DNA from 2 places in the Paenibacillus sp. FSL L8-0502 genome. Region 2 is predicted to be linked to the other one. Evidence: predicted binding sites of a transcription regulator. Region 2 holds the regulator's gene; the other holds the start of a gene.
What was found. Region 2 encodes CtsR, which represses protease genes until heat stress. Its sites were predicted from a motif close to ATGGTCAATAAAGGTCAAACA; they were not measured.
Positions count from the first base shown of each region.

Region 1 (12,613 bases), 930 kb from region 2:
CCCTGGGATTATGTGATTGGTTCCGTCCATTTTCTAGGTGAATGGGATATCACGGACTTCCGTCAGGTACACCATTGGGAAGGCAAAAATGTGCTTGAGGTGTACCGCACGTATTATAATGCGGTTTCTAAGGCGGCAGCTACCGGTTTGTATGACATCATGGGGCATTTGGATGTCATTAAGCGCTTCGGCTATCATCCGAAGCCGGAGGAAATGGAGGAGCTGCGTGAACTGGAGCGCTCCGCACTCTCAGCCGTTGCCCGCAGCGGTCGGGCGATGGAACTGAATGCATCAGGGCTTTCGAAGCCCTGTGCTGAGATGTTCCCGAGCCGCCGCATGCTGGACGAAGCTTTTTCGCTAGGCATCCCGCTGACCGTAGGATCGGATGCCCATGATCCGGCGAAGCTGTCCGAGCACTTGGAGAAGGCACGCGCGCTTCTATATGAAGTCGGCTATCGCGAGCTTGCCGTATTTCAGCATCGCGAGCGCTCGCCGGTGCCGCTGACGCTTTAATTATTACGTTTATTGGGTCTAAGTATCATATCCAGTGGCTAGCCGAACGCTCCTTATTTATACAGGGAAAAGCGTTCGGCTATTTAGCGTATTCTTGTATATATATCTATCGTATACGAGCATATATCCGTTTTTTGGAATGAGGTAGGATCGACTGTCAAGTCGTTTTGAAGTTGTGGTATACTGAAGGGTATGAACATGTCAGTTACTTTTAAAGGAGGTGCCTTGGTTATTTATGAAAGGGAAACATCTGCGAGTATCGGAACCTAGCCCTAAGATTATTGCTTTGCGTTTCGACGCATCTTTCTTTTTTGAGAAAGCTGTGCGCTCGCTTGATCGCAATCATTATGACAAGGCATTGAAATATTTTCGCAAAGCCGTTGAATATGAACCGGATAATCCGGTGAATCATTGCAATATGGCGGGTATATTATCAGAGATGGGGGATTATGCAGGTTCGAATGAGATCCTGTCCTCTGTTCTGAGTGACGTAGACTCGTCGATGACAGAGTGTTATTTCTATATGGCGAATAATTACGCTAATATGGAGCAGTTTGAAGAAGCGGAGAAAGCATTGGTCACGTACCTGGAGGAGGACGAAGAAGGCCAGTTTCTTGATGAAGCGGAGGAAATGATGGAGCTGCTGTATTATGAGCTGGACCGTCCAACGAAGCTGAACCGCATTAAGGCCCGGCAGGGAGTAGTAGAGCATGATCAGGCTCGTGTCCTGCTGGAGGAGGGGAAATTTGCTCAGGCAGCCCAGTTGCTCAAGCAAATTTCAGAGGAACAACCGGATATGTTCGCTGCGCGAAATAATCTGGCGTTAGCGTATTACTACATGGGATTGTTCCAAAATGCTAAGGCTACCATTATTCAAGTGTTGGAGGATGAGCCGGGGAATTTACACGCATTGTGCAACTTGGCGATCTTTTATCAGCACGAGGGCGGCGGCCCGGAATTGGATCGTCTGGTGCAGACTTTGGCGGTCACTATACCGTTTCAGGAGGAGCAGGTATTCAAGCTGGCGACCACTATGGGCATTCTCGGACGCCATGAGGAGGCCTACAGACATTTCCGCAGGTTGCTTCATGGCGATGGAGAGAACAATGCGGACGCTTCTTTGTACCATTACACGGCGGTAGCTGCCAGCAATACGGGAAGATATGCGGAAGCACGGCGGTTGTGGAGTCATTTGCAAAAGCAGGATGCTTCCTCGGAAGTTCCGCGGTTTTTCCTGTCCCGACTGGAGGAACTCCAGCAGGAGGGTACACCGCTGCAAGTGCTCAGCTATCATTATCATCTCCCGTTTGAGGAGCAATTCCGCATGTGGGAGAAGTTTGGTGCTGACCAGGTGCCTGACAGCATGAAGAAGGACCCGCTAATCCGGTCATCCTTCTTCTGGGCCTTGCGCCACGGGGACCGGGCGACTCAGCTTCAGGTCATTCAGGCGTTAAGCTTGATCGGTGATGATGAGGTGCGTCAGGCACTGGAGTCCTTCGTAGAAGACCCGGACCAGGAGGATGAGCTGAAACGCCGTGCCTTGCAAGTATTGCAAGAGCTGGCGGAGCAGGGTGAGCAGAAAATGTACCCGGAAACGGAACGTTCTGATCAGTTGGAGGTTGAGAACGATCCTCATACAATTGAAGGTGATGTATCTGCCTCCCCGGTTGATCCACAATGGCAGGCAGTGCTGGATAAGGTACTGACCGTTATGAGCAAGCCATCCGATCCGGTCATGCAGCACGACTTGAGATCGCTGTGGCTGGAGTATTTGGATCGGCTTGCCCCGGAAGTTCCGATGGTTCAGCATACTGAGGGATGGGCAGCGGCGCTGGAATATTTGACTGCCAAAATGCATCATCATTCAGTCACCTATCAGGAAGTAGCCGATCGCTATGGTATTTCCGTATCGACCGTAAGCCGCTATGCACGCCAGATTGACAGCGTGTGTGGTATCAAACAGAAGCTGAAGCAGCCGCTCTCCACGTTTAAAAAGCAGGTCTGAGACCTGCTCCAAACATCACTTAAAGGAGGCAACAAACGTATGTATAAATCCATAATTATTGGTACAGGTCCTGCAGGCTACACAGCGGCTATTTATTTGGCACGTGCTAACATGAATCCGCTGATCATTGAAGGGATGCAGCCCGGTGGGCAGCTTACTACAACGACCGAAATTGAAAATTTTCCGGGTTTTGAGCAAGGTATCCTCGGGCCTGAACTGATGGATAATATGCGCAAGCAGGCTGAACGTTTTGGCGCTGAATTTACTTCCGGTTGGGTAGAGGAAGTGGATTTTAGCAAACGTCCTTTTAAAGTGAAGGTAGAGGGTAAAGGCATCATTGAGGCGGAGTCGGTCATTATTGCTACAGGTGCGTCCGCCAAATATCTTGGTATTCCGGGTGAGCAGGACAATGTAGGTCGCGGAGTCAGCACTTGCGCAACTTGCGATGGCTTCTTTTTCCGCGGGAAAAAGATTGTCGTGGTTGGCGGTGGCGATTCAGCCATGGAGGAAGCGAGCTTCTTGACCCGTTTTGCTTCCAGTGTAACCTTGGTCCATCGTCGCGATGAGTTGCGGGCATCCAAAATTATGCAAGATCGCGCGCGTGAGAACGAAAAAGTACATTGGGCATTAAACCGGACTCCTCTGGAAGTTGTGACGGGAGAATCTGGTTTAAAGGGTTTGAAGGTACACAATAATGAGACCAATCAGGATGAGCTGATTGAGGTAGATGGCGTGTTCGTAGCCATCGGGCATACACCGAATACAGGTTTCCTGAACGGACAAATCCATACGGATGAACACGGCTATATTGTAGTGAAGCCAGGCACAACGGAAACGAACATCCCCGGAGTTTTTGCCTGTGGGGACGTACAGGATAATCGTTACCGTCAAGCGATTACGGCTGCGGGAACGGGCTGTATGGCGGCTATGGACTGCGAGAAATATCTCGAAGGCAGTGCTGTTCACGACTGGAGCGAAACACTGGATCAATAAAAGCGTGTCTATAGTACACAAAAAGGCTAACGGGAGAGCGAAGGAAACCTCTGTTATGCCACATCTTTTGTTCAGGAAGAGAAAGCCTGCTGCGTTTGCACGGGCTTTCTCCTTTTTATGGGTGCATAAGGTTAAAAGTTCCTCTAATCGTACACTTTTCAACAAGGAAGTGTCCTTGACCGTAACGAGGGCTTCAATTATAGTTGGAACGTAGGATTACTATTATGAAGTAGGAATTATAAGCATATATTTCATACCAGGTTTTTAAGTAAACATAAAGGTGGCTTGGAACATGTCTGAAAGTATCTATGTGGGTGTCGATTTGGGCGGTACAGCGATTAAAGTAGGCATTTGTAATGAGAACGGACAGCTTTTGCACACATACGAGGGACCAACCGAAACCGATAAAGGTGTAGATGTTGTCATTGGTAATATCGAAAAATATGTGCGGCACATTGTTGAGGAATCTCCTTATGAGTGGGATCAACTCAAGGGTGTCGGTGCAGGCGTTGCAGGTTTTACGAATGTTCGTGATGGTATTATTGTCCTCGCTCCTAATATTGGCTTTCGTGACGTACCGATCCGTGCGCTCCTAGAGAACCGGATTGGCAAGCCTGTGAAAATAGACAATGATGCGAATGTTGCTGCGCTAGGTGAGGCTTGGGCTGGTGCAGGCAAAGGCATCGAAAACTGCGTATGCTATACCCTGGGAACAGGAGTAGGTGGCGGTATTATTATAAACGGTAGAATATACCAAGGTTCTTCAGGCATGGCCGGGGAAATTGGTCATATCAGCGTCGTACCTGATCTGGAGGCAATTCAGTGTGGATGCGGCAAAATGGGTTGCTTGGAAACTGTATCTTCTGCAACAGGCATCATTCGTATGGCCAAGGATGCTGTGGAACGTGGCGACCGGACCTCTCTGGCGCTGGAGGATCAAATTGCCGCCAAGGAAGTATTTGATGCTGCTAAAGCCGGGGATGAAGTCGCACTGCGTATCGTGAACCGGGCTGCCTTTTATTTGGGGAAATCCATGGCAGCGGTTGCCGCTGTGCTTAATCCAGAGTTGTTTATTATAGGCGGCGGTGTTTCTAAAGCAGGCGACTTTTTGTTTGAAGAGATGCGTCGCGTATACGCCAAGCTGGCACCTGAACCGCTTCAAAAAGGTGTATATATCGTACCAGCGGTGTTAGGCAATGACGCGGGTGTTGTAGGGGCTGCAGGGTTGCTGCTACGCTCCTGACCACAGGTTACTGATAATACGGGTACTGGCATAGAGCGAAGAAGCAAAAGGAGAGGGAAGTCCATATGACAGATAACCTAAAAAATGCTGCGCCGTGGGCAACGCTCATTATTATTACGGGGATGTCAGGCGCAGGGAAGACCATTGCGGTTCAGAGCCTGGAAGACTTGGGCTTCTTCTGTGTTGATAATTTGCCCCCTGTACTGATTCCCAAATTTGCAGAGTTGATTGAGCAGTCTAATGGTAAAATAGGCAAGGTTGCACTCGTCATTGATTTACGCGGACGAGAATTTTTCACTGCCTTGTCGGAATCGTTGAATTATATTAAAGATCATTTTACGATTCATTGTGAAATTTTATTCTTAAATGCGAATGATGGCGTTCTCGTACAGCGGTATAAGGAAAGTCGTAGACGTCATCCGCTGGCTCCAGACGGTATGCCTTTGGATGGGATTCGGTTGGAGCGCAAGATGTTGGAAGAACTAAAAAGCTCGGCTACACAGGTTATTGACACAAGTGTGATGAAGCCTGCAACTTTAAAGGCAAGGATTATTTCACGATTTTCTCATCTGGAGAGCAGTATGCTTTCCGTGAACATTACTTCTTTTGGCTTCAAGTATGGTATTCCCATTGATGCCGATCTTATATTCGATGTGCGCTTCCTGCCTAATCCCCACTATGTGGATCAACTACGTCCCCACACTGGACAGGATAGCGATGTATATGATTATGTCATGAAATGGCCCGAGACTCAGGCATTCTTGACCAAGTTGCTGGATATGTTACACTTTTTGATTCCGCAATATCGCAAAGAAGGCAAAAGCCAGGTCATTATCGGCATTGGCTGTACTGGCGGTAAGCATCGTTCTGTTGCAATATCGGAGTATTTAGGAAAAATGCTGGGTGCCAGCGAGACAGAATCTGTTTCTGTTTCGCATCGGGATGCTGATCGGGACCGGCATTAATGAGGTGAAATCATGAAAGAGACCGGATCACAACGGGAGCGCCCACGTATAGTTGTTATGGGCGGCGGAACCGGCTTGTCCGTCATGCTGCGGGGCTTAAAGCAAAAGCCGCTAGATATTACGGCTATTGTTACAGTCGCTGACGATGGCGGAAGTTCCGGGATTTTGCGCAGTGAGCTGCAGATGCCCCCCCCAGGGGATATTCGCAATGTGCTGACTGCCTTGGCTGACGTGGAACCAGTGATGTCAGATATGCTGAAATACCGTTTCGGTGCGGGATCAGGATTGTCAGGCCATAGTCTGGGCAATCTGATTTTAGCAGCGATGACCGATATATCGGGAGATTTTGTAACGGCGGTGCGTGAGCTTAGCCGTGTATTTGCTGTCCGGGGACGTGTGCTGCCAGCAGCCGAGGAAGGCGTTGTGCTAAGCGCCGAAATGGAGGATGGCACGGTGATTACCGGAGAGTCCAAGATCCCAGAAGCGGGCGGACGAATCAAACGCGTCTTTCTTGAACCGACTCACGTGGAGCCGTTGCCTGAGGCTGTAGAGGCCATTAATGAAGCTGATGCGATTTTGATTGGCCCCGGCAGTCTATATACCAGCATATTACCGAATTTGCTTGTACCTAAACTCGCTGAAGCTGTAGTGAAATCAGACGCTATCAAAATATTTGTCTGTAACGTTATGACCCAGCCTGGTGAAACCGATGGCTATACAGTAGGAGACCATCTGCAAGCTATTTTTGAGCATGTAGGGCATCATCTCTTCGACTATGTCATTGTAAATAACGGAGAAATTCCACCCCAAGTACAGGAAATGTATGCCGAGCAGGGAGCCAAGCCAGTTCAAGTAGACATGGGCGAGCTGACCGACCGGGGATATAAAGTGGTGGCAGATACATTAGTTCTGTTCCGCACGTATTTACGGCATGATGCAGACAAATTGAGCCAGCATATTTACCAATTGGTACAAAACTGGATATTAAGAAGGAGGTGAGTCCCTTGTCCTTTGCGGCACAAACGAAAAAAGAGCTTACGATGATTGAAAGCCAGTCCTGCTGTGAGAAAGCGGAACTATCTGCGCTCATACGTATGCTCGGATCCGTACAACTGTCGAATAAAAGGGTGATATTGGACGTGTCCACAGAAAATGCCGCGATTGCAAGGCGGATTTACTCCTTGATCAAGAAGCATTTTCAACTTCATATCGAACTGCTTGTACGGAAAAAAATGCGCTTGAAAAAAAATAATGTGTACATTGTCCGTATTCCTAATGATGTGCAACAACTGCTAAAGGATCTTTATATCGTCTCAGAAGGTTTCTTGTTCACTGACGGGATTAATCGGGATATTGTTCGGAAAAACTGTTGTAAGAGAGCTTATTTACGGGGCGCCTTTATGGCAGGTGGCTCTGTCAACAATCCTGAAGGATCATCTTACCACCTTGAAATTTCTTCGATGTATGAGGAGCATTGTCAGGCACTCGTTGATCTTGCGAATGAGTTTCATCTAAATGCTCGCTGTATTGAGCGAAAAAAGGGTTTTATTCTCTACATCAAGGAAGGCGAGAAGATCATTGAGCTGCTTAGCATCATTGGGGCGCATCAAGCCTTGTTCAAATTTGAAGATGTACGCATTATGCGCGATATGCGCAATTCCGTGAATCGTATTGTCAATTGTGAAACGGCTAATTTGAACAAGACAATTGGAGCTGCTGTCCGGCAAATTGAGAATATTAAGTTGCTGGAGAGAGAAGTTGGCTTGGAGACCTTGCCGGATAAACTGCGTGAAGTGGCAGAAGTTCGGCTCGCTCATCCCGATTTGAATTTGAAAGAAGTCGGGGAAATGCTCAAAGGGGTCGTGAGTAAATCGGGTGTAAATCATCGGCTTCGCAAAATTGATGAGATGGCTGACAAAATCAGGGGCGAAAATGGCCTGATTCCGTAAAAAGAATGTTGGTGGGGCTTTTAGCCCCAGTTTTTTTAGTTTTTTTTCTAGTGTCTGTCCCGGGTTAATGTTATAATGTGATAAATAAAATGGAGTAAGTAGTGTCCAGATTTATTTGATGAGGGGGTAAGCTGACATGTCAAAACATCCGGTAGTCGTACGTTTGAAAACAGGACTGCACGCCAGACCTGCTGCGTTGTTCGTACAGGAAGCGAATAAATATTCATCTGAGATTTTTGTGGAAAAAGATGACAAAAAGGTTAATGCCAAGAGCATCATGGGTATTATGAGTCTTGCCATCAGCACAGGTACTGAAATCAATATTAGTGCTGAAGGTGCGGATGCCGAACAGGCTGTAAACGCTTTAGTAAGTCTGGTTAGTAAGGTAGAGCTGGAAAATCAATAAACAAAGAATTGCTTGTAATATAGTGTATGATCTTAGTGAAAAGCCCCTTTGGGGCTTTTTTTATATCCAGAAAAAAATCCTTCGAACACTCCTCAGCTAACTGTTTTATTGTGGATTTATTGGATATAGAGGCCGTATTAAGTTCAAACTATAAATAATGAAAATCCTCGTGGTCATGCTCTGTTTCGGAAATTTGTACGCTTGGCTGCAACCTTTTTCCGTCTTTTCCGTCTGGAAGGTACAAACATTTACTAGAAAGAGGTTGAATTCAATGAGACTTTGGACAAAAACAGTAGCCACAGCAGTTCTCACAGGTGCATTAATAGCAGGGGGAGTAGCAGGAGGATTATGGACAGGGGCAGATCGTGCTTATGCTGCGTCAACAGCTTCGACGGTAAACGGTGTAATTAATGTGACTGGAAGCGGGGAAGTATTGGCAAAGCCCAATATTGCTTATCTCTCTATCGGTGTACAATCGGAAGGGAATACGGCAGCCGCTGCTCAAAAAGCTAATGCTACAAAATTGAACAAGGTTACACAACTGCTGAAAGAAAAGTGGAGCATCAGCGGAGATGACATTCAGACCAGCCAGTTTTATGTACAGCCTAACTACACCTATAACGAAAAAGAAGGGCAGAAGCTCAAAGGCTACACTGCCAACCATACAATTTCCGTTAAATACCGCGATTTGGATAAAATAGGTCAGTTGTTGGATGAGGCGACCAAGTCCGGAGCCAATAACGTAGATAATATTCGTTTTTCCGTGGAAGATCCTTCGACTTATGAGGAAGAAGCCATTACTAAAGCATTGGGAAGCGCACAATCTAAAGCTAGTGCTGTAGCTAAAGCGGCCAAACGCGGATTAGGTGCTCTTGTGAATGTGACGGTAGATGGCGGAGAAGCACAAGTCTTTACACAACGTGAAAATGCCATGTCAAAATCGCTCATGGATTTAGCAGGTAGCGGGACAGAGATACAATCGGGGCAAGTAACAGTGAAAGTTCAGGTGTCGGCTCAATACGAAATGAACTAATATAGATCATCAAACGAAGCCACAAGCGGCCTGCATCATGCGCAGGCTGGCTTGCTGGCTTTTTTTGTATACCGAAACCTTTTTGTAATGAGTCTGTCATAGCTAAGGGTTACTAGGTGTACAGATTGAAATCGGGGAGTGTACAGATTGTAAACTACATACAATGGGGTATAGATATAATAAGTAAAGTGATTATTTACACATAGACAATACAGAAATAATAACAGGAGGAATACTTAATATGAATAAGCATACGAAAAAATGGGGTTCAGCACTGCTGGCAGCAGGGATTTTAGCAGGAGTCGCAGCTGTTCCCGTTTCATATATCCAGGCAGCATCGATTAAACAGCAGCAAGCGGCAACACAGCAACCAGGAATCACTATCCAATGGAATGGTAAAACGTTGCCCGCTAAAGGTGTTCAAGTGAACGGGAGTACAATGATTCCGGTGGCCGCACTGCGTGACAGCTTGGGGATTCCAGTAAGCTATGATGCGAAAGCAACGACATATACCGTAGGTAGCGGGTACAATAAACTTTACATTATGGCTTCTTCCTCGGATGCCTACGTCAACGTCAATGGAATCAATACACGTAGTATGGATGCCAAACAGATCGCTGGGAAGCTATACATTCCTATGAGTCTGTTGAAAGACTATCTAGGCATAGATGCTCAATGGAACGCAGCTCAGAAGACAGTAACGCTAAGTAAAAGTCAGCTAAACCCGATCACAATTGCGTCTCAAACACTTCCAGCTTCGAGTAATGCGAAGGTATCTTACAAAGTTAAGTATCCGCAAATCAGCGGCAGCCAGCTGAATCCTGAGGCAGAGCAGGCCATTAACCATGTGCTTAAAAAGCATGCAGAGGGTATATTGGCAGCAGGCAAAAAGATGGTGGCTGAGGGAGAGGCTACAACAGAAAGACCGTATGATTTCGAAAATGATTTTGCAATTGCCTATAACAAGGACGGTATTCTAAGTGTGATTATGCAGGATTACTCGTATATGGGTGGCGCACATGGAATGACGGTACGTAAAGGATATACGTTCTCGCTCGCTGATGGTAAACTGCTGCAGTTGTCTGACGTATTGAAGGCGAATCCAAATTACAAAAAGTTCCTCAATGCTGATTTGAAGAAAAAAATCGATGCGCTTCAGGCTGGTGAAGGATTCGGTAAATTTAAAGAGTTGGCGGCAGATCAGAATTTTTATGTGACGAACAGTGGAGTAACAATCGTGTTTGATTTGTATGATTATGCGCCATACGCGTATGGAATTCCGGAGTTTACCTACTCGTTCGGTCAACTGCTGCCTCAAGGCGGAAAGCCTTTTGCGGGACAGATTTAATAGTAGAAATGAGTAAGTTGGACTGTCTATACTCTAAAAAACAATAAAGCAAAAAAGCTGCCTACCGGATAATAACATCCGGAGCAGCTTTTTCATTTACCAGCTATCGAGAGGCAAATTTTTTCTCTTATACACCTTCTGGAGAGGAGCTAGTTAGCACTTTATCAATAATACCGTATTCTTTGGCATCATCAGCAGACATGAAGTAGTCACGGTCTGTATCTTTTTCAATACGTTCCAGTGGTTGGCCTGTGCGATCTGCGAGAATGCGGTTCAGTTTATCACGCATTTTCAGAATGCGGCGTGCGCGGATTTCGATATCCGTTGCCTGGCCTTGTGCACCACCCAGAGGTTGGTGAATCATAATTTCACTGTTTGGCAAAGCGAAACGTTTACCTTTGGCGCCTGCATTCAGCAAGAACGCGCCCATGGAAGCCGCCATACCTACACAAATCGTAGATACATCAGGTTTAATGTATTGCATCGTATCGAAAATGGCCATACCAGCTGTAATGGAACCGCCAGGACTGTTAATATACAAGTGAATATCTTTTTCAGGATCTTCGGCAGCCAAAAACAGCATTTGCGCAATTATAGAGTTGGCTACAACGTCATTGACGTCCGAGCCTAACAAAATAATGCGATCCTTTAACAGTCTGGAATAAATGTCATAGGCGCGTTCGCCGCGGTTACTTTGTTCTACTACCATAGGAACATAGCTCACGTCAAAAAACCTCCCTTAAATATCGTTAGTGGATTTGGTGGACATGCCGAGTACACGTCCCTTATTTATAAACTGTTACCGTATTAACCACATGATAAACAATTTCAAACAAAAAGTCAAAGAAAGTCAAACTAATGATTAAAAAAAAGAGCCCTCAGCGCTCTTATTGGTTAAAACATTATATAGAAGCATTTAAGCGTTCATTTAAAATGGCGCGCCCGCGAGGAATCGAACCTCGATCTCAGGCTCCGGAGGCCTACGTCATATCCGTTGGACCACGGGCGCATAGTTGATTCAATGCAAACAACTAACTAATTAAACAGCTAATTGGAAACAAAGATGATTATATGATATACAGCAGTGAATTGCAAGCTTTTATTAAATGCGCATATTCAGACAAATGGTTGAGAAATATAGGTTCAGATAGACTTGCATATGGAGCAAATATTGGTTAAGATATACGTGGGACTTAAAAAGTTATCCCGGGACGTTTTAAGACCAGTTAGAGACAGAACTTAGAAGTGTGCGGGAGTGGAAAGCATGCGAAAGATATTAGAAATACAGAAGCAGCTTCTGCCCGACCTCATGGATGTTTTGAAAAAAAGGTACACGATCCTGCATCAGATTATGCTGTCCGATGTTGTTGGACGCAGAACACTGGCAGCTTCACTGAACATGACCGAGCGCGTGTTGCGCGCCGAAACCGATCTTCTTAAAGCTCAGGGGCTAATTGAGATTGAGAGTGTAGGCATGAAGGTGAGCAAAGCAGGACTGGATCTGCTGGAACAGCTGGAGCCGATTGCGAATAACTTGTTCGGCCTGTCCCAATTGGAGGACCAGATTCGTCAAGCCTATGGTTTGAGGAAGGTGGTTGTCGTTCCAGGGGATTCGGATGTTTCTCCGTTAACAAAGCAGGAGCTGGGGCGCGCTGGAGCAAAAGCGTTGCTAAGTGTTATGGACGACGAGGATGTGGTCGCTGTAACAGGTGGCACGACGATTGCAGACGTGGCGGAACAACTGGCATTGCCTTCTAATGGCCCCCTTAAGGGTGGGTGGTTTGTACCGGCACGCGGGGGTTTGGGAGAAAGCATGGAAATGCAGGCCAACACAATTGCTTCCACAATGGCTCGCAAGGTCGGCGCTCAATACCGTCTGCTCCATGTACCGGATTTGCTCAGCAATCATGCTTACAACTCCTTGCTTGAAGATACGAACATTCAGGATATATTGAGCCTGATTCGCGAGAGTCGTATCATCATTCACGGGATAGGCAACGCCATAGCGATGGCACATAGACGTAAACTTGATCCCGAAACCTTTGCCCAGATCAGCAGTGAAGGGGCGGTAGCCGAATCGTTTGGTTATTATTTTAACGAAGATGGCGTCGTTGTTCACAGAATGCTGACGCTTGGACTCCGATTGGAGGACATTAGG
Region 1 covers NZ_CP151958.1:202,223-214,835, forward strand. Annotated here, with positions in the region: gene hisJ (histidinol-phosphatase HisJ) at 1-513, shown strand, start outside; gene NSQ57_RS00895 (tetratricopeptide repeat protein) at 749-2,518, shown strand; gene trxB (thioredoxin-disulfide reductase) at 2,558-3,511, shown strand; gene NSQ57_RS00905 (ROK family glucokinase) at 3,804-4,754, shown strand; gene rapZ (RNase adapter RapZ) at 4,820-5,719, shown strand; gene NSQ57_RS00915 (YvcK family protein) at 5,732-6,718, shown strand; gene whiA (DNA-binding protein WhiA) at 6,724-7,668, shown strand; gene NSQ57_RS00925 (HPr family phosphocarrier protein) at 7,805-8,074, shown strand; gene NSQ57_RS00930 (SIMPL domain-containing protein) at 8,346-9,107, shown strand; gene NSQ57_RS00935 (DUF4163 domain-containing protein) at 9,349-10,455, shown strand; gene clpP (ATP-dependent Clp endopeptidase proteolytic subunit ClpP) at 10,583-11,179, opposite strand; tRNA gene NSQ57_RS00945 (tRNA-Arg) at 11,390-11,464, opposite strand; gene NSQ57_RS00950 (sugar-binding domain-containing protein) at 11,720-12,613, shown strand, end outside.
Region 1: a site for CtsR is predicted at 11,292-11,312, ahead of clpP (ATP-dependent Clp endopeptidase proteolytic subunit ClpP). Genes of this name have one in related genera too.

Region 2 (12,613 bases):
CGCGCTGGGCGGTGGCCTATAAGTTCGAAGCCGAGGAAACGACAACGGTGCTTAACTCGGTTGAGTGGAATGTAGGACGAACCGGTAAAATCACCCCACTCGCAAGGGTAGAGCCGGTAGAGCTGGCGGGAGTCACTGTACAAAATTGTACACTGAACAATGCTGGTGACATCGAGCGCAAAAACCTGAAGTTTGCTTTGGGTGCACGTGTGTTTATCCGTCGCTCAAACGATGTCATTCCGGAGATATTAGGAAAGGTAACGTCTGAGAACGACGGGGAGGAAATTGTCGTACCAGATCATTGTCCAGCCTGCGGGTTTCCGTTACAGCAGCGAGGTGCCCATTTGTTTTGCGACAATAAGCTGGGGTGTAAACCACAAATTGTAGCTCGTATTTCCCATTTTGCTTCACGTGATGCTATGGATATTGAGACATTCAGTGACAAAACGGCCATACAGCTGCATGACGAACTGGAAGTGCGCGAGCCTGCGGATTTGTATACACTCCAATATGATGATCTTGTGAAGCTGGAGCGGTTTGGTGAGAAAAAGGCCAGTAACCTCTTGGCGGCACTTGAAAAGAGTAAAGAGAGAGATTTGGCTTCTTTCCTTTATGCTCTGGGTATACCGAATACCGGTAAAGCAACAACACGCATGTTGGCTGAACACTACCGTGATTTGCACAAGACGATGTCCGCTACGGTGGAAGAACTGATAGAACTACCGGATGTGGGCGGGATTGTAGCCGAAAGCATTGTTGCTTTCTTTGCAGATCCATTTACTCAGGCGGGAATTGAAAAGATGCTGTCTCTAGGGGTGAAAGCTCAGGCCCCTGAAGCTCCGCAGGAGAAGAAGACAGACAGCTTTTTCAGCGGCAAAACGGTCGTGCTTACAGGTACCTTGCATCAGCTTACGCGTGACGAAGCTGCATCCAAGCTGGAGGCACTGGGAGCCAAAGTTGCGGGGTCTGTATCGAAAAAGACGGATCTAGTCATAGCTGGTGAAAAGGCTGGGAGTAAGCTGGCTAAGGCCCAACAGCTCGGAATTGACACCATAGAAGATGAGGATGAATTTATCAGACTGCTGGAACAAGAATAATAGTTTTGCAATGAGTGCAGTCATTCCGCTCTGGGGCGGGGTGGCTGCCTTATTATCTGTTGTATAGTAGGAAATAAAATAGATATAAATAAATGCTTGCTAAATAACTTTAGGCATGATATATTATTAGACGTTGCTTTGAGAGTATCATTTCTTGAAGCGAGGTTGCTGAAAAGATAATCGAAAAAAAGATTTGACAAGAAAGTAACTAACATGATATGATCTAATTCCTGGCTCGTTGAACGAACGAGAACAGACAAGTTCTTTGAAAACTGAACAAATGGATGATGAAACAAAGATTTCTTCTTTTATAAAGAAGGATCGCTAGCATTAAAAAATGAGCTTATCGCTCTTTCTATAAACCAACTTCGGTTGGTCTTTAATGGAGAGTTTGATCCTGGCTCAGGACGAACGCTGGCGGCGTGCCTAATACATGCAAGTCGAGCGGGGTTATTTAGAAGCTTGCTTCTAAATAACCTAGCGGCGGACGGGTGAGTAACACGTAGGCAACCTGCCCACAAGACAGGGATAACTACCGGAAACGGTAGCTAATACCCGATACATCCTTTTCCTGCATGGGCGAAGGAGGAAAGACGGAGCAATCTGTCACTTGTGGATGGGCCTGCGGCGCATTAGCTAGTTGGTGGGGTAAAGGCCTACCAAGGCGACGATGCGTAGCCGACCTGAGAGGGTGATCGGCCACACTGGGACTGAGACACGGCCCAGACTCCTACGGGAGGCAGCAGTAGGGAATCTTCCGCAATGGGCGAAAGCCTGACGGAGCAACGCCGCGTGAGTGATGAAGGTTTTCGGATCGTAAAGCTCTGTTGCCAGGGAAGAACGTCTTGTAGAGTAACTGCTACAAGAGTGACGGTACCTGAGAAGAAAGCCCCGGCTAACTACGTGCCAGCAGCCGCGGTAATACGTAGGGGGCAAGCGTTGTCCGGAATTATTGGGCGTAAAGCGCGCGCAGGCGGCTCTTTAAGTCTGGTGTTTAATCCCGAGGCTCAACTTCGGGTCGCACTGGAAACTGGGGAGCTTGAGTGCAGAAGAGGAGAGTGGAATTCCACGTGTAGCGGTGAAATGCGTAGAGATGTGGAGGAACACCAGTGGCGAAGGCGACTCTCTGGGCTGTAACTGACGCTGAGGCGCGAAAGCGTGGGGAGCAAACAGGATTAGATACCCTGGTAGTCCACGCCGTAAACGATGAATGCTAGGTGTTAGGGGTTTCGATACCCTTGGTGCCGAAGTTAACACATTAAGCATTCCGCCTGGGGAGTACGGTCGCAAGACTGAAACTCAAAGGAATTGACGGGGACCCGCACAAGCAGTGGAGTATGTGGTTTAATTCGAAGCAACGCGAAGAACCTTACCAGGTCTTGACATCCCTCTGACCGCTGTAGAGATATGGCTTTCCTTCGGGACAGAGGAGACAGGTGGTGCATGGTTGTCGTCAGCTCGTGTCGTGAGATGTTGGGTTAAGTCCCGCAACGAGCGCAACCCTTATGCTTAGTTGCCAGCAGGTCAAGCTGGGCACTCTAAGCAGACTGCCGGTGACAAACCGGAGGAAGGTGGGGATGACGTCAAATCATCATGCCCCTTATGACCTGGGCTACACACGTACTACAATGGCCGGTACAACGGGAAGCGAAGCCGCGAGGTGGAGCCAATCCTAGAAAAGCCGGTCTCAGTTCGGATTGTAGGCTGCAACTCGCCTACATGAAGTCGGAATTGCTAGTAATCGCGGATCAGCATGCCGCGGTGAATACGTTCCCGGGTCTTGTACACACCGCCCGTCACACCACGAGAGTTTACAACACCCGAAGTCGGTGGGGTAACCCGCAAGGGAGCCAGCCGCCGAAGGTGGGGTAGATGATTGGGGTGAAGTCGTAACAAGGTAGCCGTATCGGAAGGTGCGGCTGGATCACCTCCTTTCTATGGAGAATCGTTTCCTGCAACGGAAACATTCAAATATGAAGCGTAAGCTTCAAAATTCATCATTCCATTTGTTCAGTTTTGATGGAACTTGTGAGGGGCCATAGCTCAGCTGGGAGAGCGCCTGCCTTGCACGCAGGAGGTCAGCGGTTCGATCCCGCTTGGCTCCACCAATTACAATTTCATCATAAACTGTAAGAGAATCGTTAACTCCTTGGAGATTGATTGATAATCAAACAGCCTTGCACCTTGAAAACTGGATACCGAAACGAATTTGCGTTTTAGAATATTCCTTTAAGCTGATCTTGTGTAAACAAGTGAAATAAAGGTAGCAGGTAAGGAAAGATCTTTTGCCTTTGGAAAAAATCATTCTTTATCGAACATCGACATTTTCTTTATTTGAAAGAAAAGTCTAGGTTAAGCTACAAAGAGCACACGGAGGATGCCTAGGCGCCAGGAGCCGACGAAGGACGTGGCGAACAACGATAAGGCCTCGGGGAGCTGTAAGCAAGCTTTGATCCGGGGATGTCCGAATGGGGAAACCCGGCTGTCTTCATCGACAGTCACTTTCTGCTGAATACATAGGCAGAATAGAGGCAGACCAGGGGAACTGAAACATCTAAGTACCCTGAGGAAGAGAAAACAATAGTGATTCCGTCAGTAGCGGCGAGCGAACGCGGATTAGCCCAAACCAAGGAGCTTGCTCCTTGGGGTTGTGGGACGTCTCACATGGAGTTACAAAGGAACCGGTTAGATGAAGAGGTCTGGAAAGGCCCGCCAGAGAAGGTAAAAGCCCTGTAGTTCAAAACTTGTTCTCTCCGAGACGGATCCCGAGTAGTGCGGGGCACGTGAAACCCCGTATGAATCCGGCAGGACCATCTGCCAAGGCTAAATACTCCCTGGCGACCGATAGTGAAGCAGTACCGTGAGGGAAAGGTGAAAAGCACCCCGGAAGGGGAGTGAAATAGATCCTGAAACCGTGTGCTTACAAGAAGTCAGAGCCCTATTTATGGGTGATGGCGTGCCTTTTGTAGAATGAACCGGCGAGTTACGTTCCCGTGCAAGGTTAAGGTGAAGAGCTGAAGCCGCAGCGAAAGCGAGTCTGAATAGGGCGAATGAGTACGTGGACGTAGACCCGAAACCGGGTGATCTACCCCTGTCCAGGGTGAAGGTGCGGTAACACGCACTGGAGGCCCGAACCCACGCATGTTGAAAAATGCGGGGATGAGGTGGGGGTAGCGGAGAAATTCCAATCGAACCCGGAGATAGCTGGTTCTCCCCGAAATAGCTTTAGGGCTAGCCTCGGAAAGAAGAATCGTGGAGGTAGAGCACTGATTGGGTGCGGGGCCCGCAAGGGTTACCAAGCTCAGTCAAACTCCGAATGCCATAGATTTAGTTCCGGGAGTCAGACAGTGAGTGCTAAGATCCATTGTCGAAAGGGAAACAGCCCAGACCATCAGCTAAGGTCCCCAAGTGTGTGTTAAGTGGGAAAGGATGTGGAGTTGCACAGACAACCAGGATGTTGGCTTAGAAGCAGCCACCATTGAAAGAGTGCGTAATAGCTCACTGGTCGAGTGACTCTGCGCCGAAAATGTAACGGGGCTAAACACACCACCGAAGCTATGGCTTGATGCTTTGCATCAGGGGTAGGGGAGCGTTGAATGCGGGTTGAAGGTGTACCGTAAGGAGCGCTGGACTGCATTCAAGTGAGAATGCCGGTATGAGTAACGAAAAGATCTGTGAGAATCAGATCCGCCGAAAGCCTAAGGGTTCCTGAGGAAGGTTCGTCCGCTCAGGGTAAGTCGGGACCTAAGGCGAGGCCGATAGGCGTAGTCGAAGGACAACAGGTCGAAATTCCTGTACCACCGTAATCCGTTATGAGCGATGGGGTGACGCAGTAGGGTAGTGACGTGGACTGATGGATGTCCGTCTAAGCAGTGAGGCTGATGTGTAGGCAAATCCGCATATCATTAAGGCTGGGCTGTGATGGGGAGCGAAAATTATAGTAGCGAAGGTCATGATCTCAGACTGCCAAGAAAAGCCTCTAGCCAGGAGAAGGTGCCCGTACCGCAAACCGACACAGGTAGGCGAGAAGAGAATTCTAAGGCGCGCGGAAGAACTCTCGTTAAGGAACTCGGCAAAATGACCCCGTAACTTCGGGAGAAGGGGTGCCTCGGTAGGGTGAATAGCCCGAGGGGGCCGCAGTGAAAAGGCCCAAGCGACTGTTTAGCAAAAACACAGGTCTGTGCGAAGCCGCAAGGCGAAGTATACGGGCTGACGCCTGCCCGGTGCTGGAAGGTTAAGGGGAGTGGTAAGCCCTTCGGGGCGAAGCTATGAACCGAAGCCCCAGTAAACGGCGGCCGTAACTATAACGGTCCTAAGGTAGCGAAATTCCTTGTCAGGTAAATTCTGACCCGCACGAATGGCGTAACGACTTGGGCGCTGTCTCAACGAGAGATCCGGTGAAATTTTAATACCTGTGAAGATGCAGGTTACCCGCGACAAGACGGAAAGACCCCATGGAGCTTTACTGCAGCTTGATATTGAATTTGGGTACGATCTGTACAGGATAGGTGGGAGCCGTCGAACTTTGAGCGCCAGCTTGAAGGGAGGCATCCTTGGGATACCACCCTGATCGTATCTAGGTTCTAACTTGGTACCGTAAACCGGTGCGAGGACAGTGTCAGGTGGGCAGTTTGACTGGGGCGGTCGCCTCCTAAAGAGTAACGGAGGCGCCCCAAGGTTCCCTCAGAATGGTTGGAAATCATTCGAAGAGTGCAAAGGCAGAAGGGAGCTTGACTGCGAGACCTACAAGTCGAGCAGGGACGAAAGTCGGGCTTAGTGATCCGGTGGTACCGCATGGAAGGGCCATCGCTCAACGGATAAAAGCTACCCTGGGGATAACAGGCTTATCTCCCCCAAGAGTCCACATCGACGGGGAGGTTTGGCACCTCGATGTCGGCTCATCGCATCCTGGGGCTGAAGTAGGTCCCAAGGGTTGGGCTGTTCGCCCATTAAAGCGGTACGCGAGCTGGGTTCAGAACGTCGTGAGACAGTTCGGTCCCTATCTGTCGTGGGCGTAGGAAATTTGAGAGGAGCTGTCCTTAGTACGAGAGGACCGGGATGGACGTACCGCTGGTGTACCAGTTGTTCCGCCAGGAGCACCGCTGGGTAGCTATGTACGGAAGGGATAAGCGCTGAAAGCATCTAAGCGTGAAGCCCCCCTCAAGATGAGATTTCCCAATTAGTAAGACCCCTTGAAGACGACGAGGTAGATAGGTTGGGGGTGGAAGTGCAGTAATGCATGGAGCTGACCAATACTAATCGGTCGAGGGCTTATCCTAAGATAAAACGCAAATGAGTTTCGGATCCAGTTTTCAGGGTGTAACCTTGAACGTATGTACAAGAGACATACGACAAGCGCATGGCTATTCATTCACACGATAAGTGATGAAGCGAATAACCGTACGATAGAATTTGCATAGCAAATTCATGTTTGGTGGCGATAGCGGAGGGGTTCCACACGTACCCATCCCGAACACGACCGTTAAGCCCTCCAGCGCCGATGGTACTTGGACCGCAGGGTCCTGGGAGAGTAGGACGTCGCCAAGCAAAAGTGAAAAGGATGATAATCTCAATGAGATTATCATCCTTTTTTATGCATTTTTAGATGGCCACCTGCTTCTAAGGTTGACAGAGAGAATGGGGTTTGCCACACTCTAAGTGTGTAATCTTTTTTATGGATGTCCAAGTATACGAGCGAGGTGATGAAGATATGGAGATCAGACAATTACAGCGTGAGGAATTTGAAGCGGCTATTGAATTATCTCAATATGCTTTTCAGTTTACAATGTCCCTAGAGGATCTGGAAAAGGCCAAGAAGAAATTCAAACCAGAACAAACATGGGGAATATTCGACGGACATGACTTAAATGCTAAACTGACTTTGTTACCGCTTCAGGTATACATAAATGGTCAGGTTTTTGATATGGGGGGCATTGCTGGTGTGGCGACGTGGCCAGAAAAGCGTCGCGGAGGCATGGTATCACGTTTATTGACGCATGCACTTGAAGAGATGAAGTCTGCGGGACAAAGTCTTTCTTTTTTGCATCCATTCTCCTTTGCCTTCTACCGTAAATTTGGATGGGAAACGTATACAGAGTACAAAAAATACGTCATTCCCATTGATAAATTCCCTGCAAAACTTAAAACAGAAGGTATAGTCAAACGCGATATCAAGGATATTTCAGAACTGGACCAAGTGTATCAAGCGTATGCATCTCGTTATAATGGCACGCTGGTACGAGATAAGGAATGGTGGCAAGAGCGGATTTTAAGTGAGAACTATCGAACTGCGGTATATTACTCAGAAACAGGCGATCCGCAAGGATATGCACTATACAAAATTGAAGATAAACAGTTGAATTGTGATGAGTTGGTATATGAAAATGAGACGGCTCGTCGGGCTTTATGGACTTATTTTGCAAATCATGACTCAATGATAACCCAAGGTAAATTTATTTACGTTCCAGCAGATGACAATTTGCCATTTTTACTTGATGATCCTCGAATTCAACAGGAAACTGTGCCTTATTTTATGGGGCGTATTGTGGATGCAGCTGCTTTTGTAGAAAGATTCCCTTTTGAACAGCTTGAAGAGGAAACAAGTTTAACCTTAAATCTGACAGATCGGTATGCTCCATGGAATGATGGATTATGGAGATTAACGATTACTACGGAGGGGCAAGGACATCTGGAGAGAGTGGATATAAGCAATTCATCTGAAAACGTCATAGTAGCTGACTTGAAACTTGGGATTCAGTCACTGACGACTCTGATGCTTGGCTATCAGCAGGCTGATGATCTGTATAAGTGGGAGCGGATTGAAGGGAGTAGTGAGTCTGTGTCTGCCCTTAAACGCGTAATACCAGTAAATCAAACGTTTTTATTAGATTTTTTCTGATAAAGGCCTATTTAGATCTTTTAAGCTCATCTTTCAGAGAATATAACTTGTGTGGTTATCATTATTTTCAAAACTCTTTCTGTAATGGGAAGAGTTTTTTTATGGTATTGTATAAAACATAATTAGATTGCGAAAAATGGTATTGACCCCTTGGCAAAAATGAATAATGTGCTATAATGTGAATATAGTCAAAGAAAGTCAAAGTCAATCAAACCTAGTGTGATTCTGTAAAAGTATTATGCTGATGGATTGGCCGTATGAAGTAATTTCGATAGTAAAGAAGCAAACGAGGATTGAAATGATTTGCGTATAGTTAGGAGCTGACTCTTATGAACATAAGAGAAGTGTATGATTAATCGCAAATAAAGGCCACACTAGAGACAAAACGGTACATTTCAATGAATGTAGAACAGGCAATAGCCTAAATACAGCTTAGATTCGTGACTTTACCGTTTGGTTAAGTTCAATATACGGCGGACTCTGTGGAGCGTGAAATGTACTTGAATACTTGCGTTTCCGTTAGTGGAGGATGATGAAATGCGCAATGTTTCCGATATTATTGAACAATATTTGAAGAGTATATTGCTGGAAAGTCCCCAAGGTTTAGTGGAGATTCAGCGTAATGATCTGGCTGACCGCTTTTCCTGCGTGCCGTCGCAAATTAATTATGTAATTAGCACCCGGTTTACGCTGGAAAAAGGCTATGTGGTGGAAAGTAAACGCGGTGGTGGAGGCTACATTCGTATTCAGCGAATTCAGCTACCCGCACAGCATGCCATCCATACACATCTTCATCAGAGCATCGGGGAGGAAATTAGCCAATCAGCAGCAGAAGGACTGATTTATCAGTTAGAGGAAGCCCATTTTTTAAGCAAAAGGGAAGCTAATCTAATGAAGGCTGCTTTATCGAGGGATACATTATTACTGAAGCTTCCCTATCGTGATCAACTGCGAGCAAGATTGCTTAAGGCTATGCTGATCTCATTGCTGGCGACCAAATAATGTGTGAATAGAGACTAATTTTTGGATGTAGGGTGGGTATTAAATCCTGACATTGAAGGAGGTGCTTTTATGCTGTGCCAAGAATGTAATATGCGGCCGGCAACTTTGCATTTCACCAAAATTGTGAATGGCGAAAAGACAGAGTTTCATATTTGTGAGACGTGTGCGAAGGAAAAAGGGGAGATGATCCCTGGAACACCTAACGGCTTTTCAATTCATAGCTTGCTGTCGGGGATGTTGGATTTTGACTCCAGTACAAAGAGCCAGTCACCAGGCCACAGTGGTCCGCAGAACCTGCAATGCAAGGATTGTGGCATGACCTATGCACAGTTTAGTAAGCTGGGACGTTTCGGATGCCCGTCGTGCTATCAATATTTTGATAATCGTCTGGACCCTCTGTTCAAGCGTGTGCATGGCAGTACGAATCATGTTGGTAAAGTTCCGGTTCGCACTGGTGGCCGACTGAAGGTTAAACGGCAAATTGACGATTTGAAAAAAGAGATGCAACAGCATATTGTACAGGAAGAGTTTGAATCAGCTGCTGAGCTTAGGGATCAAATCAGAGAGCTTGAAAAAGAAATGACTGAAGAGTAAAGTTTGTGAAGAGTAGGAGGGATGCGTAATGCCCAATGTTCGGTTTACGGAGAAGCCGCTAAGTGACTGGATGCGTGGTGATGCTGCGGATTCGGAGATTGTCATTAGCAGCCGGGTAAGAATTGCGCGTAACTTGCAGCATCTGCCTTTTCCCATGCTTGCTACCAATCAGCAGTCGGCAGAAGCACTTCAGCGCTTGACGGATATCCTTCAGTATGATGATTTAGGCGGTTTTGGTACTTTTCATACGTTGAAAATATCCGAGTTGGATGAGATCGACAAGAAGGTGCTGGTTGAGAAGCATTTGATTAGTCCTAATTTGGCGAACGAATCTCGTAACGGTGCTGTCTTAATTAGCGATGATGAATCGGTTAGTGTTATGATAAACGAAGAGGATCATCTGCGTATCCAGTGCTTATATCCGGGATGTCAGGTTAGAGAAGCTTGGGAACGCGCTATGGTTATTGATGATGCATTTGAAGCGCATGTTGATTATGCATTTGATGATCGGAGAGGTTTTCTAACCAGTTGTCCAACGAATGTCGGCACAGGTATGAGAGCTTCGGTGATGATGCATTTGCCCGCATTAGTCATGACTCATCAAATCAATCGTATATTGTCTGCTGTTTCACAGGTAGGTCTTACAGTTCGCGGCATTTACGGTGAAGGCAGCGAAGCGGTCGGAAATTTGTTTCAGGTGTCTAATCAGATTACACTGGGACAAACCGAAGCGGAGATTATTGAGAATCTACATGGCGTGGTGCTACAAATTATTGAGCACGAGCGTTCTGCCAGAGAAAGGCTAATGAATGAATCTATGCTGCGAATTACAGATCGGGTGATGCGTTCATTCGGTATTTTGTCGTATGCAGCAGTATTGGATTCCAAGGAGGCTGCACAGCGGCTGTCTGATGTACGTCTTGGCGTAGATTTGGGGATTTTGGAGCGTCCTTCCACCGCAGCGATGAATGAGCTGAATGTGATGACACAACCCGGGTTCCTGCAAAAAAGCTTTGGGGATAAAATGAATACCGAAGAGCGCGATATGTACCGGGCGAAGCTGATCCGGCAAAAATTAGGCACAACCCTTTAATATATAAAATGATCTGAAATACACACTGTGGAGGTGCAGGATATATGATGTTTGGAAGATTTACGGAACGTGCACAGAAAGTGCTTGCTTTGGCTCAGGAAGAAGCAGTTCGATTGGGACACAACAACATTGGTACAGAGCACATTTTGCTAGGCCTCATTCGTGAAGGTGAAGGAATAGCAGCGAAAGCCTTAATCGGTTTGGGCCTGGGACTGGAAAAAATCCAGGATGAAGTGGAAACGTTGATTGGACGCGGTCAAGAGCAACCGACGAACATTGCCTATACTCCACGTGCCAAAAAAGTCATCGAACTGTCTATGGATGAAGCCCGCAAACTGGGCCATACCTATGTAGGTACAGAACATATTTTGCTTGGTCTTATTCGTGAAGGCGAAGGCGTAGCAGCACGCGTACTGAACAACCTGGGCATCAGTCTGAACAAAGCGCGTCAGCAAGTGCTTCAATTGCTCGGCAGCAGCGAGGCTGTTTCCAGCCATCACGGTGCTCCAGCTAATGTCAGCACGCCAACCCTGGACAGTCTGGCACGCGATCTGACGGCATCTGCGAAGGAAAACAACCTGGACCCTGTTATTGGGCGTAGCAAGGAAATTGAACGCGTAATTCAGGTGCTCAGCCGCCGTACAAAGAACAATCCGGTTCTGATTGGTGAGCCTGGGGTAGGTAAAACGGCGATTGCCGAAGGATTGGCTCAAAAAATCATAGCGAATGAGATTCCCGAAACATTGCGCGACAAGCGCGTAATGACACTGGATATGGGCTCTGTGGTAGCAGGCACCAAGTATCGTGGCGAATTCGAGGATCGTTTGAAAAAAATTATGGACGAGATTCGTCAAGCGGGTAATATCGTGTTGTTCATTGATGAGCTGCATACGCTGATTGGTGCTGGTGGAGCGGAAGGCGCAATTGATGCGTCCAACATCCTGAAACCTGCTCTAGCACGTGGCGAGCTGCAATGCATCGGTGCGACCACGCTGGATGAATACCGCAAATATATTGAGAAAGATGCTGCTTTGGAGCGTCGCTTTCAACCCATTACAGTGGATCAACCTTCTCCAGAAGAGGCGATTCAAATTCTGTATGGTCTGCGTGACCGTTACGAAGCGCATCACCGTGTAAAGATCACAGATGAGGCTATTGAAGCAGCCGTAAAATTGTCAGATCGTTATATCACTGATCGCTTCCTGCCAGATAAGGCTATTGACCTTATTGATGAAGCGGGCTCCAAAGTAAGACTGAATTCTTACACTGTACCGCCAAACCTGAAACAGCTGGAAAACCGTCTGGAAGATATCCGGAAGGAAAAGGATTCAGCGGTACAAAGTCAGGAGTTTGAAAAAGCGGCAGCCCTGCGTGATACAGAGCAAAAAATCCGTGAAGAGCTAGACGTGACCAAAAACCAATGGAAAGAACAACAGGGTCGTACAGATTCTGAAGTTACACCAGAGGATATCGCTCAAGTCGTTGCAATCTGGACAGGTGTTCCAGTCAGCAAGCTGAAAGAGGAAGAAACACACCGCTTGTTGAATATGGAAGAGTTGCTGCATGAGCGGGTAATCGGACAGGACGAAGCAGTTAAGGCAGTAAGCCGGGCGATTCGCCGGGCACGTGCCGGACTGAAAGATCCGAAGCGTCCAATTGGGTCCTTTATTTTCCTCGGTCCAACTGGGGTGGGTAAAACAGAGTTGGCACGCGCCTTGGCTGAATCCATGTTTGGAGATGAAAATGCGGTTATCCGTATTGATATGTCTGAATATATGGAGAAACACTCCACGTCCCGTCTGGTAGGAGCGCCTCCAGGGTACGTTGGATATGAGGAAGGCGGTCAACTGACCGAGAAGGTACGTCGTAAGCCTTACTCTGTTGTATTGCTGGATGAAATTGAAAAAGCACACCCAGAAGTATTCAATA
Region 2 covers NZ_CP151958.1:5,064,855-5,077,467, reverse strand. Annotated here, with positions in the region: gene ligA (NAD-dependent DNA ligase LigA) at 1-1,097, shown strand, start outside; rRNA gene NSQ57_RS22260 (16S ribosomal RNA) at 1,477-3,032, shown strand; tRNA gene NSQ57_RS22255 (tRNA-Ala) at 3,130-3,205, shown strand; rRNA gene NSQ57_RS22250 (23S ribosomal RNA) at 3,448-6,376, shown strand; rRNA gene rrf (5S ribosomal RNA) at 6,528-6,644, shown strand; gene NSQ57_RS22240 (GNAT family N-acetyltransferase) at 6,808-7,995, shown strand; gene NSQ57_RS22235 (CtsR family transcriptional regulator) at 8,533-8,997, shown strand; gene NSQ57_RS22230 (UvrB/UvrC motif-containing protein) at 9,067-9,591, shown strand; gene NSQ57_RS22225 (protein arginine kinase) at 9,620-10,684, shown strand; gene clpC (ATP-dependent protease ATP-binding subunit ClpC) at 10,729-12,613, shown strand, end outside.